3 regions of the Lactobacillus taiwanensis genome follow, and region 2 is predicted to be linked to each of the others. Evidence: a T-box and tRNA genes for the amino acid it is inferred to sense, from the RefSeq annotation. Region 2 holds a T-box; the other regions hold tRNA genes.
The links. A T-box is a leader RNA that pairs with one kind of tRNA and senses whether it is charged. The one in region 2 lies ahead of H1A07_RS05860 (valine--tRNA ligase), so its partner is inferred to be a tRNA-Val.
Positions count from the first base shown of each region.

Region 1: it encodes a tRNA-Val, which carries the amino acid that the T-box ahead of H1A07_RS05860 (valine--tRNA ligase) is inferred to sense. The anticodon was not compared.
Region 3: it encodes a tRNA-Val, which carries the amino acid that the T-box ahead of H1A07_RS05860 (valine--tRNA ligase) is inferred to sense. The anticodon was not compared.

Region 1 is NZ_CP059276.1:1,586,970-1,591,277, reverse strand. It holds rRNA gene H1A07_RS07880 (23S ribosomal RNA) at 16-2,915, shown strand; rRNA gene rrf (5S ribosomal RNA) at 2,977-3,093, shown strand; tRNA gene H1A07_RS07870 (tRNA-Val) at 3,099-3,171, shown strand; tRNA gene H1A07_RS07865 (tRNA-Lys) at 3,174-3,246, shown strand; tRNA gene H1A07_RS07860 (tRNA-Leu) at 3,266-3,350, shown strand; tRNA gene H1A07_RS07855 (tRNA-Thr) at 3,352-3,424, shown strand; tRNA gene H1A07_RS07850 (tRNA-Gly) at 3,444-3,515, shown strand; tRNA gene H1A07_RS07845 (tRNA-Leu) at 3,528-3,613, shown strand; tRNA gene H1A07_RS07840 (tRNA-Arg) at 3,623-3,696, shown strand; tRNA gene H1A07_RS07835 (tRNA-Pro) at 3,702-3,775, shown strand; tRNA gene H1A07_RS07830 (tRNA-Met) at 3,803-3,876, shown strand; tRNA gene H1A07_RS07825 (tRNA-Ile) at 3,890-3,963, shown strand; tRNA gene H1A07_RS07820 (tRNA-Met) at 3,994-4,067, shown strand; tRNA gene H1A07_RS07815 (tRNA-Asp) at 4,071-4,143, shown strand; tRNA gene H1A07_RS07810 (tRNA-Phe) at 4,148-4,220, shown strand; tRNA gene H1A07_RS07805 (tRNA-Gly) at 4,238-4,308, shown strand.
Region 2 is NZ_CP059276.1:1,219,921-1,224,228, reverse strand. It holds gene H1A07_RS05865 (cation-translocating P-type ATPase) at 1-2,007, shown strand, start outside; T-box leader at 2,049-2,256, shown strand; gene H1A07_RS05860 (valine--tRNA ligase) at 2,294-4,308, shown strand, end outside.
Region 3 is NZ_CP059276.1:1,568,814-1,573,121, forward strand. It holds rRNA gene H1A07_RS07605 (16S ribosomal RNA) at 1-670, opposite strand, end outside; tRNA gene H1A07_RS07610 (tRNA-Ser) at 1,071-1,160, opposite strand; tRNA gene H1A07_RS07615 (tRNA-Ile) at 1,163-1,236, opposite strand; tRNA gene H1A07_RS07620 (tRNA-Gly) at 1,249-1,319, opposite strand; tRNA gene H1A07_RS07625 (tRNA-Phe) at 1,337-1,409, opposite strand; tRNA gene H1A07_RS07630 (tRNA-Asp) at 1,414-1,486, opposite strand; tRNA gene H1A07_RS07635 (tRNA-Met) at 1,490-1,563, opposite strand; tRNA gene H1A07_RS07640 (tRNA-Ile) at 1,594-1,667, opposite strand; tRNA gene H1A07_RS07645 (tRNA-Met) at 1,681-1,754, opposite strand; tRNA gene H1A07_RS07650 (tRNA-Pro) at 1,782-1,855, opposite strand; tRNA gene H1A07_RS07655 (tRNA-Arg) at 1,861-1,934, opposite strand; tRNA gene H1A07_RS07660 (tRNA-Leu) at 1,944-2,029, opposite strand; tRNA gene H1A07_RS07665 (tRNA-Gly) at 2,042-2,113, opposite strand; tRNA gene H1A07_RS07670 (tRNA-Thr) at 2,133-2,205, opposite strand; tRNA gene H1A07_RS07675 (tRNA-Leu) at 2,207-2,291, opposite strand; tRNA gene H1A07_RS07680 (tRNA-Lys) at 2,311-2,383, opposite strand; tRNA gene H1A07_RS07685 (tRNA-Val) at 2,386-2,458, opposite strand; rRNA gene rrf (5S ribosomal RNA) at 2,464-2,580, opposite strand; rRNA gene H1A07_RS07695 (23S ribosomal RNA) at 2,642-4,308, opposite strand, start outside.

The DNA of each region.
Region 1 (4,308 bases), 370 kb from region 2:
ACTCAACTTGAAATAGGTCAAGTAGAAAAGGGCGCATGGTGAATGCCTAGGCACTAGAAGCCGATGAAGGACGTGACGAACCACGAAAGGCTTCGGGGAGCAGTAAGTAAGCAGTGATCCGGAGATATCCGAATGGGGGAACCCAATACCGAGAGGTATTATCATTAGCTGTTAAGGCTAATGAAGGAAGACGCAGTGAACTGAAACATCTAAGTAGCTGCAGGAAGAGAAAGAAAAATCGATTTCCCAAGTAGCGGCGAGCGAACAGGAAAGAGCCCAAACCAGCTGGCTTGCCAGTTGGGGTAGTAGGACTGCGATATAGTACTTGAAGTGATAGCAGAATTATCTGGAAAGATAAGCCAGAGAGGGTGAAAGCCCCGTAAGCGAAATTGCAGAGAGACTTAGCAGGATCCTGAGTAGGTCGGGACACGAGGAATCCCGATTGAAACCGCGAGGACCATCTCGCAAGGCTAAATACTAACTAGTGACCGATAGTGAACCAGTACCGTGAGGGAAAGGTGAAAAGAACCCCGGAAGGGGAGTGAAAAGAACCTGAAACCGTGTGCCTACAAGTAGTCAGAGCACATTAAAGTGTAATGGCGTGCCTTTGTAGAATGAACCGGCGAGTTACGTTATGGTGCAAGGTTAAGTCAGAAAAGACGGAGCCGGAGCGAAAGCGAGTCTGAAGAGGGCGAAAGAGTATCATGACGTAGACCCGAAACCAAGTGACCTACCCATGACCAGGTTGAAGGCGTGGTAAAACACGCTGGAGGACCGAACCCACGTGAGTTAAAAATCGCGGGGATGAGTTGTGGGTAGCGGTGAAATTCCAAACGAACTTGGAGATAGCTGGTTCTCTCCGAAATAGCTTTAGGGCTAGCCTCGTGTGAATGATAATGGAGGTAGAGCGCTGTTTGGACTAGGGGCCCGTCAGGGGTTACTGAATCCAGATAAACTCCGAATGCCAGATATCAATGCACGGGAGTCAGACTGCGAGTGATAAGATCCGTAGTCGAAAGGGAAACAGCCCAGATCACCAGTTAAGGTCCCCAAATCTATGCTAAGTGGAAAAGGATGTGGAGTTGCGTAGACAACTAGGATGTTGGCTTAGAAGCAGCCACCATTTAAAGAGTGCGTAATAGCTCACTAGTCGAGTGACGCTGCGCCGAAAATGTACCGGGGCTAAGCATAGTACCGAAACTGTGGATGCATATATTATATGCGTGGTAGGAGAGCGTTCTAAGTGCGGCGAAGTTAGATCGAGAGGACTAATGGAGCGCTTAGAAGTGAGAATGCCGGTATGAGTAGCGAAAGATAGGTGAGAATCCTATCCGCCGAAAGACTAAGGTTTCCTGGGGCAGGCTCGTCCGCCCAGGGTAAGTCGGGACCTAAGGTAAGGCCGAGAGGCGTAGCCGATGGACAACAGGTAGAGATTCCTGTACTGAAATTGTTCGATAAGAGCAAAGGAGGGACGCAGGAGGCTAATGACGCATGTTGCTGGAAATACATGTGCAAGCAGTAAGAAAAAAGATGAGTCAAATGCTTGTCTTTAGATTTCAAGCTGTGACGCGGAGCGAAATAAAAGTAGCGAAGGTCATGATGTCACACTGCCAAGAAAAGCTTCTAGCCAGAACAATTTTACCCGTACCGCAAACCGACACAGGTAGTCGAGTGGAGAACACTCAGGTGAGCGAGAGAACTCTCGTTAAGGAACTCGGCAAAATGACCCCGTAACTTCGGGAGAAGGGGTGCTGATAGTAAAATATCAGCCGCAGTGAATAGGCCCAAACAACTGTTTATCAAAAACACAGGTATCTGCAAAATCGTAAGATGACGTATAGGTGCTGACACCTGCCCGGTGCTGGAAGGTTAAGAGGAGAGCTTAGCGAAAGCGAAGGTTTGAATTGAAGCCCCAGTAAACGGCGGCCGTAACTATAACGGTCCTAAGGTAGCGAAATTCCTTGTCGGGTAAGTTCCGACCTGCACGAAAGGTGTAATGATTTGGGCACTGTCTCAACGAGAGACTCGGTGAAATTATAATACCCGTGAAGATGCGGGTTACCCGCGACAGGACGGAAAGACCCCATGGAGCTTTACTGTAGCTTGATATTGAGTATTTGTTAAACATGTACAGGATAGGTAGGAGCCAGAGAAAGTAGGACGCTAGTCTTACCGGAGGCAATGTTGGGATACTACCCTTGTTTGATGGATCCTCTAACTCACAGAGCTGAGCGTTCTGGAGGACAGTGTCAGGTGGGCAGTTTGACTGGGGCGGTCGCCTCCTAAAATGTAACGGAGGCGCCCAAAGGTTCCCTCAGAATGGTTGGAAATCATTCGCAGAGTGTAAAGGTATAAGGGAGCTTGACTGCGAGAGGTACACCTCGAGCAGGGACGAAAGTCGGGCTTAGTGATCTGGTGGTACTGCATGGAAAGGCCATCACTCAACGGATAAAAGCTACCCTGGGGATAACAGGCTTATCTCCCCCAAGAGTTCACATCGACGGGGAGGTTTGGCACCTCGATGTCGGCTCGTCGCATCCTGGGGCTGAAGTCGGTCCCAAGGGTTGGGCTGTTCGCCCATTAAAGCGGCACGCGAGCTGGGTTCAGAACGTCGTGAGACAGTTCGGTCCCTATCCGTCGTGGGCGTAGGAAATTTGAGAGGAGCTGTCCTTAGTACGAGAGGACCGGGATGGACATACCGCTGGTGTACCAGTTGTCTTGCCAAAGGCATCGCTGGGTAGCTATGTATGGAAGGGATAAGCGCTGAAAGCATCTAAGTGCGAAGCCCCCTCAAGATGAGATTTCCGATGCGTAAGCAGTAAGACACCTTAAAGACGATGAGGTAGATAGGCTAGGAGTGGAAGCATAGTGATATGTGGAGCGGACTAGTACTAATCAGTCGAGCACTTGACCAAAGCTCAAAGGTTTAGAGCAGAAGATTATATTCAGTTTTGAGTGTAAAAGCTCAAGAAAGAGTACGGTGGCGATGGCAAGAAGGATACACCTGTTCCCATGCCGAACACAGAAGTTAAGCTTCTTAACGCCGAGAGTAGTTGGTGGGAAACTGCCTGCGAGGGTAGGTAGTCGCCGTGCTAAATGGAGGATTAGCTCAGCTGGGAGAGCATCTGCCTTACAAGCAGGAGGTCACAGGTTCGAGCCCTGTATCCTCCATTGAGTCGTTAGCTCAGTTGGTAGAGCATCTGACTTTTAATCAGAGGGTCGGCAGTTCGAGCCTGCCACGACTCATTGGCCCAGAAAAACTCAAGCGGGTGTGGCGGAATTGGCAGACGCGCTAGATTTAGGTTCTAGTGTTTTCGGACGTGTGGGTTCAAGTCCCACCACCCGTACCATGCCGATTTAGCTCAGTTGGTAGAGCATCTGTCTTGTAAACAGGGGGTCGAAGGTTCGAGTCCTTTAATCGGCATAAAAATTGAATAAAGAATGCGGAAGTAGTTCAGTGGTAGAACATCACCTTGCCATGGTGGGGGTCGCGGGTTCGAATCCCGTCTTCCGCTTATCATTATCATGCCGGGGTGGCGGAACTGGCAGACGCACGGGACTTAAAATCCCGCGGTTGGTGACAACCGTACCGGTTCGATTCCGGTCCTCGGCATATAATGATGCACCCTTAGCGCAACTGGATAGAGTGTCTGACTACGAATCAGAAGGTTGAAGGTTCAAATCCTTCAGGGTGCACACTTCGGGAAGTGGCTCAGTTTGGTAGAGCACCTGGTTTGGGACCAGGGGGTCGCAGGTTCGAATCCTGTCTTCCCGATTGTAGCTTAGAAGAAAGTTACAGGATGGCGGTGTAGCTCAGCTGGCTAGAGCGTCCGGTTCATACCCGGGAGGTCGAGGGTTCGATCCCCCCCGCCGCTATAGAGGTAAGCTTGGACCTTTAGCTCAGTTGGTTAGAGCAGACGGCTCATAACCGTCGGGTCGTAGGTTCGAGTCCTACAAGGTCCATAGGATCTTGGTTTTTTTATATAGAAACATCGCGGGATGGAGCAGTCTGGTAGCTCGTCGGGCTCATAACCCGAAGGTCATAGGTTCAAATCCTGTTCCCGCAATATGGTCCCTTGGTGTAGGGGTTATCACGCCTCCCTGTCACGGAGGAGATCACCGGTCCGAATCCGGTAGGGACCGTAATGGCTCGATAGCTCAGTTGGTAGAGCAAAGGATTGAAGCTCCTTGTGTCGGCGGTTCGATTCCGTCTCGCGCCATTAGGAAGCAAGAAGTTGCGGGTATAGTTTAGTGGTAAAACGAAAGCCTTCCAAGCTTTAGTCGCGAGTCCGATTCTCGTTACCCGCT
Region 2 (4,308 bases):
GTTACAGCAACTGGAATGAATACTGAGATTGGTAAGATTGCGACTTTGATGAATGAAACTAAAGAGCGTAGAACGCCACTACAAGTTTCACTTGATCAATTTTCATCTCGTTTAGCAACCGCAATTCTTATTTTCTGTGCTTTGATCTTAGGTCTTCAAATGTGGCGTGGTCAGCCGTTGCTCGACGCTCTTTTATTTGCTGTTGCTTTAGCTGTTGCTGCTATTCCCGAAGCTTTGAGTTCGATTGTAACAATTGTACAAGCAATGGGTACGCAAAAAATGGCTAAAGAACATGCTATTATCAAAAACTTAGCAGCTGTTGAATCTTTGGGGTCGGTTTCTGTAATATGTTCTGATAAAACTGGAACTTTAACTCAAAATAAGATGACTGTTGAAGATATTTATATCGGCGGTAAAGTTCTTAAGCCTGAAGAGCTTAATTTGAGTAATCAGTTACATCGTTATTTACTATATGACGTAGTTTTAAATAATGATGCTAGTTTATCTGATGGCAAGAAAATTGGAGATCCAACAGAATCAGCGTTGCTTGAAATGTATCGCAAAGTTCCAGGCATTAATCTTGGAGATGGAAAGTTAGGCTTATCGGAAAGTGAATTAAGAAATCATTTGGATCGTTTAGAAGAAGTACCATTTGACTCTGACCGTAAGTTAATGAGTACTAAGCATCTAATTCATACTATTCCAACAATTTTTGTTAAAGGTGCAATTGATGTTTTACTTAAGCGCTGTGTAAATATTCGTTTTGGGGATGAAGTACGTCCAATTACTGAGCAAGATAGAAAAGATATTTTGGCTCAAAATAATCATTTTTCAGAAAATGGTTTAAGAGTACTTGCTTTTGCTTATAAAGAAAGTGATGAAGAACTCTCTGCTGATACTGAAAAAGATTTAACTTTTATTGGTTTAGTTTCTGAAATGGATCCGCCTAGAGAAGAAAGTGTAGCAGCCGTTGCTCGTGCTAAAGAAGCAGGAATTAGAACAGTAATGATCACTGGGGATCATAAGGTAACTGCTGTAGCTATTGCTAAGAAGATTGGCATTTTTAACGACGGAGATATTGCTTTAACTGGTTTGGAGTTAGATGCTTTAAGTGATGAAGAACTAGACCAAGAAATTGAGAAAGTTGCAGTTTATGCTCGTGTTTCTCCAGAAAACAAAATTAGAATTGTTAACGCATGGCAAAGAAAAGACCATATTGTATCAATGACTGGAGATGGTGTGAACGACGCTCCCGCTCTTAAAAAGGCTGACGTTGGTGTGGCAATGGGTATCACAGGTACAGAAGTATCAAAAGATGCAGCAAGTATGATTTTAACTGATGATAACTTCGCGACAATTATTAAGGCTGTAGCAAATGGTAGAACAGTTTATGAAAATATCAAAAATGCGATTGGTTACTTACTATCAGGTAACTTATCGGCAATTATTACTGTTTTATTTGCTTCAATTGCTGGATTGCCAGTACCATTTGTTGCGGTGCAACTTTTATTCATTAACTTAGTGACTGACTCTCTTCCAGCTTTAGCAATCGGAATGGAGCCAGGAAACCCTGATATTTTAAAGCGTAAACCACGCGATCCAAAGGCTAATCTGTTAGATAAACCGTTTGTTACTCAAATCAGTACGCAAGGCTTCTTAATTTCATTGAGTGTCATTGCAGCCTTCTTAATTGGTTTGAAAGATAGTCCTGCAATTGCATGTACTATGGCCTTTTCAACTTTAACATTTGCACGTCTGCTTCACGGTTTTAACTGCCGTTCACAACATAGCATTTTTAAAATTGGATTTAAAAATAACTGGTATAGTTTAGCTGCTTTTGCTTTAGGTAGTATACTTTTAGCTTTGATTCTATTTGTACCAGCACTTCACAGCCTATTTGCAGTTCAACCATTAAGCGCACAAGAAGTTTGGCTGATTGTGGTTTTAGCAATTATTCCAACTATTTTAATTCAAGTTGTAAAAGTAATTAGAGAAAACAGAGGTTAATTCTTACCTTTTATCTTGTTTTCTTTCATGCTATAATCATAAACAAAGCAAGAATCAAGAGGAGTAATTTTCATACTACAGAGAAAAGTCATTATGCTGAGAGACTTAGAGAAATTTACTAGTAGCTTGATTAGCTGATTAATTGAACTTTAGTAGGTTAATCCGGATACTTCAGCACCGTTACCGCTTATAAGAGAGATATTTGTATATCTAATCGTAGGTGGTACCGCGGAAAATTTCGTCCTAGACAATTATTGTCTAGGACTTTTTTATTGGAGGAATTTTAATGACAGATTTAGCACCTAAATATAATCCAAATGAAGTTGAAAAGGGAAGATATCAAGAGTGGCTTGATGAAGACTTATTTAAGCCATCTGGTGATAAAAAGGCACATCCTTATTCAATTGTTATTCCACCACCAAATGTAACTGGTAAACTTCACTTGGGTCATGCGTGGGATACAGCAATTCAAGATACACTTATTCGTTTTAAGCGTATGCAAGGTTACGATACTCTTTATCTTCCAGGAATGGATCATGCAGGTATTGCAACTCAGGCCAAAGTTGAAGCTAAGCTTCGTAAACAAGGCAAAGATCGCCACCAAATGGGACGTGAAGCTTTTGTTAAGCAAGTTTGGGACTGGAAAGACGAATACGCAAATATTATCAAAGGCCAATGGGCTAAAATGGGACTTTCACTTGATTATTCAAGAGAAAGATTCACTTTGGACAAAGGACTTTCTAAAGCAGTTAAAAAAGTATTTGTTCAACTATATAATGAAGGCTTAATTTACCGCGGTGAATACATTATTAACTGGGATCCAGAATTGCAAACTGCTCTTAGTGATATTGAAGTTATTCACAAAGATGACAAGGGTGCATTTTACCATGTGAAATATCCATTTGCAGATGGATCAGGCTTTGTTGAAATTGCAACTACACGTCCTGAAACTATGTTTGGTGATACTGCTGTTGCTGTTGCACCAGGAGATGAACGCTACAAGAATATTGTTGGTAAAGAATTAGTACTTCCACTTGTTGGTCGCCATATTCCAATTATTGAAGATCAACACGTGGATCCAGAATTTGGTACTGGTTTAGTTAAGATCACTCCAGCACATGATCCTAATGACTTCCAAGTGGGTAATCGTCATAATCTTGAAAGAATCAACGTAATGAACGATGATGGAACAATGAACGAAGAAGCTGGCAAGTATGCTGGTATGGATCGTTTTGAAGCTCGTGAAGCTTTAGTTAAGGATCTTAAAGAAGAAGGCTATCTAATTAAAGTAGAACCAATTGTCCACTCTGTTGGTCACTCTGAACGCTCTGGTGTACAGGTTGAGCCAAGACTTTCTAAACAATGGTTTGTTAAGATGAAGCCTCTTGCTGAAGAAGTACTTAAGAACCAAAAGACAGACGGTAAGGTTAACTTTGTTCCTGAAAGATTTGAAGGAACTTTAAATCACTGGATGGAAGATGTTCATGATTGGGTAATTTCTCGTCAATTATGGTGGGGTCACCGTATTCCTGCTTGGTACAACAAGAAGACTGGTGAAACTTACGTTGGTGAAGAAGCACCTAAGGATATTGAAAACTGGGAACAAGATCCAGATGTACTTGATACTTGGTTCTCAAGTGCTTTATGGCCATTTTCAACTTTAGGTTGGCCAGATACTGACAATCCAGACTTTAAGCGCTACTTCCCAACTAATACTTTAGTTACCGGATATGACATTATTTTCTTCTGGGTATCAAGAATGATCTTCCAAGGTCTTCACTTTACTAAGAAGCGTCCATTTAAAGATGTTGTTTTACATGGTTTGATGCGTGACGAACAGGGACGTAAGATGAGCAAGTCACTTGGTAATGGTGTTGATCCGATGGATGTTGTTGATAAGTATGGTGCTGATGCTGTACGTTGGTTCTTGTTAAATGGGACTGCTCCTGGTCAAGACACTCGTTATGATCCAAAGAAATTGGCTGCTGCATGGAACTTCATCAACAAGATCTGGAATGCAAGCCGTTTTGTAATTATGAACTTGCCAGAAGATGCAAAACCTGCTCATATGCCAGATACTACTAAGTTTGACTTGGCGGATAGTTGGATTTTTGATAGATTAAACCATACTGTTGCTGAAGTTACTCGTTTATTTGATGAGTATAAGTTTGGTGAAGCTGGTCGTGAACTTTATAACTTTATTTGGAATGACTTCTGTGACTGGTACATCGAAATTTCTAAGGTTGCCTTAAATGGTGATGATGAAGAATTAAAGACTAGAAAGCAAGAAAACTTAATTTG
Region 3 (4,308 bases), 350 kb from region 2:
TTCTGATGCAATTCTCCGGTTGAGCCGAAGGCTTTCACATCAGACTTATTGAACCGCCTGCACTCGCTTTACGCCCAATAAATCCGGACAACGCTTGCCACCTACGTATTACCGCGGCTGCTGGCACGTAGTTAGCCGTGACTTTCTAGGTAATTACCGTCAAATAAAGGCCAGTTACTACCTCTATCTTTCTTCACTACCAACAGAGCTTTACGAGCCGAAACCCTTCTTCACTCACGCGGCGTTGCTCCATCAGACTTGCGTCCATTGTGGAAGATTCCCTACTGCTGCCTCCCGTAGGAGTTTGGGCCGTGTCTCAGTCCCAATGTGGCCGATCAGTCTCTCAACTCGGCTATGCATCATTGCCTTGGTAAGCCGTTACCTTACCAACTAGCTAATGCACCGCAGGTCCATCCAAGAGTGATAGCAGAACCATCTTTTAAACTCTAGACATGCGTCTAGTGTTGTTATCCGGTATTAGCATCTGTTTCCAGGTGTTATCCCAGTCTCTTGGGCAGGTTACCCACGTGTTACTCACCCGTCCGCCGCTCGCTTGTATCTAGTTTCATTTAGTGCAAGCACTAAAATCATCTAGGCAAGCTCGCTCGACTTGCATGTATTAGGCACGCCGCCAGCGTTCGTCCTGAGCCAGGATCAAACTCTCATTTTCCTTTTTGAAAATGAGCTTTTTATCGTTTAGCTCTAAAACTTTCTTTGAGTTATCTCAAATTTATTGCTTGCGAATTGACTTCGCTTTTGTTTGGGATTTTTATATCCCGCACACTTTCAGCGAAACTTTGTTCAGTTTTCAAGGTACTACCGTTGTCTCGTGACAACTTTTATATTATATCATGTCTTTTGAGTTTTGACAAGAGCCTTTTTAATTTTCTCATCTCTCTCAAATGACAGCTTTATAATATTATCATCTTTCGCTCGCTTTGGCAAGCTTTTTTTGAACTTTTTTATTTGCTCTTTTTGCTTGCCTCAAACACCATGTATTACTTTACAGATTTAACCAAAGGAAAATAAAAAGCTTCATTAAATATTTATTAATGAAGCAATCTATAAAGCGGAGATTGAGAGATTCGAACCCTCGCGCCGGTATAAACCGACCTACACCCTTAGCAGGGGCGCCTCTTCAGCCACTTGAGTAAATCTCCAATGGGCCTAAATGGACTTGAACCATCGACCTCACGCTTATCAGGCGTGCGCTCTAACCAGCTGAGCTATAGGCCCCTTTTCCTTTGAAGCGGGTAACGAGAATCGGACTCGCGACTAAAGCTTGGAAGGCTTTCGTTTTACCACTAAACTATACCCGCAACTTCTTGCTTCCTAATGGCGCGAGACGGAATCGAACCGCCGACACAAGGAGCTTCAATCCTTTGCTCTACCAACTGAGCTATCGAGCCATTACGGTCCCTACCGGATTCGGACCGGTGATCTCCTCCGTGACAGGGAGGCGTGATAACCCCTACACCAAGGGACCATATTGCGGGAACAGGATTTGAACCTATGACCTTCGGGTTATGAGCCCGACGAGCTACCAGACTGCTCCATCCCGCGATGTTTCTATATAAAAAAACCAAGATCCTATGGACCTTGTAGGACTCGAACCTACGACCCGACGGTTATGAGCCGTCTGCTCTAACCAACTGAGCTAAAGGTCCAAGCTTACCTCTATAGCGGCGGGGGGGATCGAACCCTCGACCTCCCGGGTATGAACCGGACGCTCTAGCCAGCTGAGCTACACCGCCATCCTGTAACTTTCTTCTAAGCTACAATCGGGAAGACAGGATTCGAACCTGCGACCCCCTGGTCCCAAACCAGGTGCTCTACCAAACTGAGCCACTTCCCGAAGTGTGCACCCTGAAGGATTTGAACCTTCAACCTTCTGATTCGTAGTCAGACACTCTATCCAGTTGCGCTAAGGGTGCATCATTATATGCCGAGGACCGGAATCGAACCGGTACGGTTGTCACCAACCGCGGGATTTTAAGTCCCGTGCGTCTGCCAGTTCCGCCACCCCGGCATGATAATGATAAGCGGAAGACGGGATTCGAACCCGCGACCCCCACCATGGCAAGGTGATGTTCTACCACTGAACTACTTCCGCATTCTTTATTCAATTTTTATGCCGATTAAAGGACTCGAACCTTCGACCCCCTGTTTACAAGACAGATGCTCTACCAACTGAGCTAAATCGGCATGGTACGGGTGGTGGGACTTGAACCCACACGTCCGAAAACACTAGAACCTAAATCTAGCGCGTCTGCCAATTCCGCCACACCCGCTTGAGTTTTTCTGGGCCAATGAGTCGTGGCAGGCTCGAACTGCCGACCCTCTGATTAAAAGTCAGATGCTCTACCAACTGAGCTAACGACTCAATGGAGGATACAGGGCTCGAACCTGTGACCTCCTGCTTGTAAGGCAGATGCTCTCCCAGCTGAGCTAATCCTCCATTTAGCACGGCGACTACCTACCCTCGCAGGCAGTTTCCCACCAACTACTCTCGGCGTTAAGAAGCTTAACTTCTGTGTTCGGCATGGGAACAGGTGTATCCTTCTTGCCATCGCCACCGTACTCTTTCTTGAGCTTTTACACTCAAAACTGAATATAATCTTCTGCTCTAAACCTTTGAGCTTTGGTCAAGTGCTCGACTGATTAGTACTAGTCCGCTCCACATATCACTATGCTTCCACTCCTAGCCTATCTACCTCATCGTCTTTAAGGTGTCTTACTGCTTACGCATCGGAAATCTCATCTTGAGGGGGGCTTCGCACTTAGATGCTTTCAGCGCTTATCCCTTCCATACATAGCTACCCAGCGATGCCTTTGGCAAGACAACTGGTACACCAGCGGTATGTCCATCCCGGTCCTCTCGTACTAAGGACAGCTCCTCTCAAATTTCCTACGCCCACGACGGATAGGGACCGAACTGTCTCACGACGTTCTGAACCCAGCTCGCGTGCCGCTTTAATGGGCGAACAGCCCAACCCTTGGGACCGACTTCAGCCCCAGGATGCGACGAGCCGACATCGAGGTGCCAAACCTCCCCGTCGATGTGAACTCTTGGGGGAGATAAGCCTGTTATCCCCAGGGTAGCTTTTATCCGTTGAGTGATGGCCTTTCCATGCAGTACCACCAGATCACTAAGCCCGACTTTCGTCCCTGCTCGAGGTGTACCTCTCGCAGTCAAGCTCCCTTATACCTTTACACTCTGCGAATGATTTCCAACCATTCTGAGGGAACCTTTGGGCGCCTCCGTTACATTTTAGGAGGCGACCGCCCCAGTCAAACTGCCCACCTGACACTGTCCTCCAGAACGCTCAGCTCTGTGAGTTAGAGGATCCATCAAACAAGGGTAGTATCCCAACATTGCCTCCGGTAAGACTAGCGTCCTACTTTCTCTGGCTCCTACCTATCCTGTACATGTTTAACAAATACTCAATATCAAGCTACAGTAAAGCTCCATGGGGTCTTTCCGTCCTGTCGCGGGTAACCCGCATCTTCACGGGTATTATAATTTCACCGAGTCTCTCGTTGAGACAGTGCCCAAATCATTACACCTTTCGTGCAGGTCGGAACTTACCCGACAAGGAATTTCGCTACCTTAGGACCGTTATAGTTACGGCCGCCGTTTACTGGGGCTTCAATTCAAACCTTCGCTTTCGCTAAGCTCTCCTCTTAACCTTCCAGCACCGGGCAGGTGTCAGCACCTATACGTCATCTTACGATTTTGCAGATACCTGTGTTTTTGATAAACAGTTGTTTGGGCCTATTCACTGCGGCTGATATTTTACTATCAGCACCCCTTCTCCCGAAGTTACGGGGTCATTTTGCCGAGTTCCTTAACGAGAGTTCTCTCGCTCACCTGAGTGTTCTCCACTCGACTACCTGTGTCGGTTTGCGGTACGGGTAAAATTGTTCTGGCTAGAAGCTTTTCTTGGCAGTGTGACATCATGACCTTCGCTACTTTTATTTCGCTCCGCGTCACAGCTTGAAATCTAAAGACAAGCATTTGACTCATCTTTTTTCTTACTGCTTGCACATGTATTTCCAGCAACATGCGTCATTAGCCTCCTGCGTCCCTCCTTTGCTCTTATCGAACAATTTCAGTACAGGAATCTCTACCTGTTGTCCATCGGCTACGCCTCTCGGCCTTACCTTAGGTCCCGACTTACCCTGGGCGGACGAGCCTGCCCCAGGAAACCTTAGTCTTTCGGCGGATAGGATTCTCACCTATCTTTCGCTACTCATACCGGCATTCTCACTTCTAAGCGCTCCATTAGTCCTCTCGATCTAACTTCG